3 regions of the Stenotrophomonas aracearum genome follow, and region 2 is predicted to be linked to each of the others. Evidence: predicted binding sites of a transcription regulator. Region 2 holds the regulator's gene; each other region holds the start of a gene.
The links. The regulator HrcA, encoded in region 2, represses chaperone genes, less so after heat shock. The targets are predictions, from matches to a motif close to TTNGCACTCNNNNNNNNNGAGTGCNAA.
Positions count from the first base shown of each region.

Region 1: a site for HrcA is predicted at 1,101-1,127, ahead of rpoH (RNA polymerase sigma factor RpoH). Genes of this name have one in related genera too.
Region 3: a site for HrcA is predicted at 799-825, ahead of PDM28_RS16995 (co-chaperone GroES). Genes of this name have one in related genera too.

Region 1 covers NZ_CP115543.1:3,806,964-3,809,226, reverse strand. The annotation lists gene PDM28_RS17210 (hypothetical protein) at 1-912, shown strand, start outside; gene rpoH (RNA polymerase sigma factor RpoH) at 1,139-2,014, shown strand; gene purD (phosphoribosylamine--glycine ligase) at 2,084-2,263, opposite strand, start outside.
Region 2 covers NZ_CP115543.1:1,667,882-1,670,144, forward strand. The annotation lists gene recN (DNA repair protein RecN) at 1-573, opposite strand, end outside; gene hrcA (heat-inducible transcriptional repressor HrcA) at 699-1,766, shown strand; gene grpE (nucleotide exchange factor GrpE) at 1,849-2,263, shown strand, end outside.
Region 3 covers NZ_CP115543.1:3,765,592-3,767,854, forward strand. The annotation lists gene groL (chaperonin GroEL) at 1-403, opposite strand, end outside; gene PDM28_RS16995 (co-chaperone GroES) at 465-752, opposite strand; gene PDM28_RS17000 (endonuclease) at 1,070-2,263, shown strand, end outside.

The sequences.
Region 1 (2,263 bases), 2.1 Mb from region 2:
AACGTGTTCAACGAAAGCCAGTACCTCAAGGACCGCCGTGACGAGAGTGCGGGGCTGGTCAACACCTTCGGCATGGATTTCTATCCGTCGCAGGGCTGGACGCTGGGCTTCAGCGTGATGGATGGCAACCTGGACGCCACCACCGGCCGGGTAGACCGCCGCGCATACAGCGTCAATGGCGGGCGCACCGACGCCAACACGCAGTGGACCAGCAAGCTGGAGTACCGTCGCGACGAAGGTGCCGAAGAGCGCCGCCAGTGGGTCACCACCAACCGGCTGCTGTACAAGGTCAACGAAGACTGGCGCATCGCCCTGCGCGCCAACTATGCCGACACCGACGATGCGCGCAACCCGCTGGCCGACGCGAAACTGGTCGAGTCCAACCTGGGCTTTGCCTGGCGCCCGCACGACAACACGCGCTGGGCGGCGTTCGGCAAGTACACCTATCTGTATGACGTGGCGTCGCTGGGCCAGGAAGGCGGCAACGTGTACGACCAGAAGTCGCAGATCGTGTCGTTTGAAGGGGTGATGCAGCTGACCGACCGCTGGGAGCTGGCGGCCAAGCTGGCCGGTCGCTGGGGCGACTACCGTACCGGGCGTGGCGAGGGCGCGTGGCTGGACAGTCGGGTCAACTTCTCGGCCCTGCAGCTGCGCTACCGGTTGTTCGCGCAGTGGGAGGCGATGGGCGAGTACCGCTGGCTGGACGTGCGCGAGGGGGGTGACAAGCAGGGCTGGCTGGTGGGGGTGGACCGGCAGGTGGGGCAGAACTTCAAGGTTGGAGCCGGGTACAACTTCACGGAGTTCAGTGATGACCTGACCGAGCTGCGGTATGAGAGCAAGGGCTTCTTCCTGAACCTTTCGGGGTATTACTGTGGGTCCAGGGCTGAACCGGTGGCAACGTTTTCAAGCTGAACGGGCAGCGGGACGTGGGATTGTGCGGCCCAAACCACGCCGTGATGACGCATTTGGCCCTATATCGTTGAATACAAAGGAAATGTTGGCGACACCTGACCACTCGCCAGTGTCACCATTTCCCTGTAGGTTAGAGGGGTGATCCGATCCATCGTTTCATCAGTGAGACGCTGGAACTTTTCCACCCCTTAGCAGTCCAATTCCGTGACTGCTAAAATGCCAACCTATGAGCCAGAACATGTCTACTGCCCTTGTGGCAAACAATCTTCCGATTCCCAGTGCGCTCGGTTCGCTGGACGCCTACATCGGCGCCGTGCACCAGATCCCGGTGTTGACGGTCGATGACGAGCAGGACCTGGCCCGCCGCTTCCGCGACGAGCAGGACCTGGACGCCGCGCGCGAGCTGGTCCATTCCCACCTGCGCTTCGTGGTGCACGTGGCCCGTGGCTACAACGGCTACGGCCTTGCACTGGGCGACCTGATCCAGGAAGGCAACATCGGCTTGATGAAGGCGGTGAAGCGCTTCGACCCGGACATGGGCGTTCGCCTGGTGTCGTTCGCCGTGCACTGGATCCGTGCCGAAATGCACGAGTTCATCCTGAAGAACTGGCGCATCGTCAAGGTCGCCACGACCAAGGCGCAGCGCAAGCTGTTCTTCAACCTGCGCAAGTCCAAGACCCGCCTGGGCTGGATGAACGCGGCCGAAGTCACCGCCGTGGCCAAGGACCTCAACGTGTCCGAGCGCGAAGTGCTCGAAATGGAATCGCGCCTGTCCGGCCGCGATATCGGTTTCGACGCGCCGACCGACGAAGACAACGACCACGCGCCGCCGTCGCCGGCCGCGTTCCTGGTCGCCAACGACGAAGACCCGTCGATGGCCTATGAGCGTGCCGACAGCGAAGACAACCAGCTGCAGCTGCTGCGCGAAGGCATGGCCGAGCTCGACGCCCGCTCGCGCGACATCATCCGTCGCCGCTGGCTGGACGCCGACAGCAAGGTCACCCTGCAGGAACTGGCCGACGAGTACGGCGTTTCCGCCGAACGCATCCGCCAGGTGGAAGCGAACGCGCTGAAAAAGATGAAGGCGCTGTTTACTGCCTGATGCAGGTTCAACGCACGAAACAAAAAACCCGGCAATGCCGGGTTTTTTGTTGTCTGTTCGATCGCAGGGTCAGGCCTGCTCGCGCGCGATCGCACGCCAGCCGATGTCATTGCGATGGAACTCGTGGTCCCACGTGATCTTCGCCACGCCTGCATACGCGTTGGCCTGCGCATCGCCCACGCTGTCGCCCAGCGCCGCCACGCACAGCACGCGGCCACCGGCACTGAGCACGTTGCCCTGCGCGTCCAG
Region 2 (2,263 bases):
GTGTTCGAGGAAGCCGATGCGGTCGCTGACATCGCCCTGGCGCGAGAGCGCGTCGGCCTCGTCCACCAGGGCCTGCCAGCGCGCGGCCGCCTGGCGCACCTGGACGCGTTCGGCGTCGTTGCGCGCATAGGCGTCCAGCAGGGCCAGCTGCGACGGCCGTGCCAGCAGCGCCTGCTGTTCATGCTGGCCGTGGATCTCGACCAGCATGCCGGCCAGTTCGCTCAGCTGCGACAGGGTCACCGGGCGTCCGTTGATCCAGGCGCGCGAACCGCCGTCGGCGCGGATGATCCGGCGCAGCTGGCACTGTTCGTCGTCGTCCAGCTCGTTCTCGCGCAGCCAGCGCCGGGCCGGGGCGTCGTCGCCGGGGGCGAACTCGGCCGACAGCTCGGCGCGGGCGGCGCCGTGGCGGACCACGCCGCTGTCGGCGCGCAGGCCGGACAGGAAGCCCAGCGCGTCGACCATCAGCGACTTGCCTGCGCCGGTCTCGCCGGAAACCACGGTCATGCCCGCGCCGAACTCCAGTTCGGTGGCGCGGACCACGGCAAAATCCTTGATCGATAGATGTCTGAGCATGGTGTTCGTTTCTTGAGCCGCGCAACGCTAGCATGGGCGAGGGGCAGCTCCAATCGGCATTTCCCCGATCCCTTGCCGGGCAATGGCCTGCCATTATCCAGTCTCGCGTCTCACAGGTTGATTCCATGCATCCGTCCGCGCCTCATCTCGCCCCGCGCGCCCGCCACCTGCTGCGGACACTGATCGCGCGCCACATCCAGGACGGCGAGCCGGTCGGGTCGCAGACCCTGGCGCGGCTGGCCGGGCTGGACGTGAGCCCGGCCACCATCCGCAACATCCTCGGCGACCTGGAAGACCTCGGCCTGCTCAGCTCGGCGCACGTCTCGGCCGGGCGCGTGCCCACCGCGCACGGCTACCGGGTGTTCGTGGACAGCCTGGTCAAGATGCAGCCGCCCGGCGAGGGCGAGCTGAGCCGGCTGCGCAGCGAGCTCTCGACCGGGGCGGGCACCCAGGCCCTGCTGGGCAGCGCCTCGGAGCTGCTCTCGGCAATGAGCCACTTCGTCGGCGTGGTCGGTGCGCCCAAGCGCGAACAGTTCGCGTTCCGGCATATCGATTTCGTGGCGCTGGACGCGCCCCGGGTGCTGGCGATCCTGGTCTTCGCCGACAACGAGGTGCAGAACCGGGTGATCGAACCCCGGCGCAGCTGGGAGCCGGCCGAGCTGGAGCAGGTCGCCAATTACCTCAATGCCCACTGTGCCGGGCGGCCGCTGTCCGAGATCCGTTCAAGGCTGCTGGTCGAGCTGCGCGACGCGCGCTCGGAGATGGAACAACTGCTGGCGCACAGCGTGGAGCTGGCCGAGCAGGCGATGGCGCCGCCGGCCGACGATATCGTGCTGGCCGGGCAGACCCGGCTGATGGGGGTGCAGGACCTGTCCGACCTGGACCGGCTGCGCGAACTGTTCGACCTGTTCGCCAGCAAGCGCGAGATCCTGCAGCTGCTGGAGCGCACCATCCAGGCCCCGGGCGTGCGCATCTTCATCGGCGAGGAAACCGGGGTGATGCCGCTGGAGAACATCTCGCTGGTCACCGCGCCGTACTCGGCCGGCGGCCAGGTGCTGGGGGTGCTGGGGGTGATCGGGCCGAAGCGGATGGCCTACGACCGCATGATCCCGCTGGTGGAAGCCACCGCCCAGGTGCTGGGCGCCGCGCTGGATGCGCCGGGCGGGGCCGGATTGTCCCGCGATCGCGGATAAACGCGCCTTCGGCTCTTGAATCGGGTCCGGCCGCCCACATAGGGGTGGGTGGAGGCGGAGAGTCACCGCCAAGGATCCGGAAATGAACCAAGATCAGCCTGATATCGCATCCCAGACCCCGGCCGGCGACGCCGCCCCGGGCGATTCCCTGCAGCAGCAGCTGGACAGCCTGCACAACGAGCTGGCCCTGCTCCGGTCCGAGTCGCTGCGTGAGCGCGCCGACCTGGACAACCAGCGCAAGCGCGTGGCCCGCGACGTCGAACAGGCGCGCCGCTTCGCCAATGAAAAGCTGCTGGGCGAGCTGCTGCCCGTGTTCGACAGCTTGGACGCCGGGCTGAATGCCGCCGGTGCCGAGCCGAGCCCGCTGCGCGAAGGCCTGGAGCTGACCTACAAGCAGCTGCTCAAGGTCGCCGCCGACAACGGCCTGACCCTGCTCGACCCGACCGGCCAGCCGTTCAACCCCGAACACCACCAGGCGATCAGCCAGGTCGACGCCC
Region 3 (2,263 bases), 2.1 Mb from region 2:
AGATGTTCTTCAGCTCGGCGACGGCGGCAACCACGGCCTTGTCGATACCGCGCTTGAGGTCCATCGGGTTCATGCCGGCGGCAACGGCCTTGGCGCCTTCGCGGATCAGGGCCTGGGCCAGCACGGTGGCGGTGGTGGTGCCGTCGCCGGCGTCGTCATTGGTACGCGAAGCGACTTCCTTCACCATCTGCGCGCCCATGTTCTCGAACTTGTCAGCCAGTTCGATTTCCTTGGCGACGGACACGCCGTCCTTGGTGATGGTCGGGGCGCCGAAGCTCTTCTCGAGCACGACGTTGCGGCCCTTCGGGCCCAGGGTGGCCTTGACGGCATTGGCGAGAACGTTGACGCCGCGCACCATGCGCGAACGGGCGTCTTCACCGAAACGAATTTCCTTGGCAGCCATTGCGATTACCTTCTGAATAATTGGGGGACAGGTGGCCGGGCGCTCGGCCCGGCGGCATCAATCAGCCGATGACGGCGAGGATGTCGTCTTCGCGCAGGACCTTGTATTCCACGCCTTCGCTCTTGTAGCTGCTGCCGGCGTACTGGCCATAGATGACCTTGTCACCGACCTTCAGCGACGGCGCGCGGACGCTGCCGTTGTCCAGCGGCTTGCCCGGGCCCACGGCCACGACTTCACCCTTGGTCGACTTTTCCTTGGCCGAGTCCGGGATCACGATGCCGCCGGCGGAGATTTCGTCGGCTTCGATCGGCTTGACCACAACGCGGTCGTGAAGCGGCTTGATGCTCATGTGGGACCTCTTAAGTTATTGATTGGTCAGACAAAGTCCGGCGATGTTAGCACTCACCCAAGGTGACTGCCAGCACCGCTCGTGAAAAAACCCGCCAGTGCGGGACAGGGCAGAGATGGTGGCCCACCTGTGCCTTTCAAGGGGCCGGACCCGAATTTTTCGCAGATGGGGAATCGTCGGAGAGGCTCAACCCGACAAAGTTCCGCCAATTTCTTGACGCACGTCCCATTGCGGCGTGCCGAATACGACATATCGATAGATGTGTCATATGGATTGGCTAGATTCGGCGGGCAAAACCCAATCACAAGGAGCCGTAGATGAGGTTGCCCACACCGCTTTCCCTGGCGTGCCTGCTGGCGCTGGCCGCCGGCCCCGCCCGCGCCGACGTATTCATCAATGAGCTGCACTACGACGACAGCACCCCCGCCGGTGACGTCGGCGAGGCGATCGAGGTCGTCGCCACCGGCGGCGAGGACCTCGGCAGCTACACGCTGTACCTGTACAACGGCAGCACCCCGTCCGCCGCCACGGTGTATGCCAGCAACCCGGTACCTGCCGGCACGGCCGCCGGCTGCGGCAAGGCCAGTCTCGCTACCGTCACCTACCCCACCAACGGCCTGCAGAACGGCGCCAACGACGGCATCGCGCTGGTCGATGGCAGCGGCAAGGTGGTGCAGTTCATCAGCTACGAAGGCACCGTTACCGCTGCCAGCGGCCCGGCGGCCGGGCTGACCAGCCAGAACATCCCGGTCAGCGAGACCAACAGCACCGCGCCGGGCACCTCCCTCCAGCTCACCGGCAGCGGCAGCCAGTACGCCCACTTCACCTGGGCGCCCTCGGCGGCGCAGACCTTCGGTGCGTGCAACAACGGCCAGACCTTCAGTGGCAGCGGCGGCACCGGGCCGAACACCCCGCCCTCCGTTCGCACCACCACCCCCGAGCAGGGCGCCACCACCTTCCCGGCCGCCGCCGACCTGGCCGTGACCTTCAGCGAGACCGTCACGCTCAGCAACGGCGCGTTCGTGCTCAGCTGCGGCCAGTCCGGCAGCGTGCCGCTCACCCACGCCACCAGCGGCACCACCTTCACCCTGTCCACCAATACCGCGCTGGTCGCCGGTGAAGCCTGCCGGTTCGATATCCGGGCCACCCGGATTAAGGATGCGCAGGGCGCCCGTCCGGCTGCGGACACCCGCATTGCCTTCAACGTCGCCGCAGGCGGCACCGACCCCGGTCCGGACCCGGACCCGGGCAGCTACTACTCGAAGGTGAACACCTCCAGCCCGAGCCAGCTGCGCTGCTCGCTGCATGAAACGATCAAGGGCCACACCTCGTATCCGTACAGCGGCTCGGGCACCAGCACCTGGACCATCCTGGAGATCGCCGACGAGGACCCCAACAACAGTGGCCGGATCCTGGACGCATACCGCAACCGCAGCTACGCCAAGGTCAGCGACCGCGCGGGCACCGGCAGCGGCCTGACCTACAACCGCGAACACACCTGGCCCAACTCG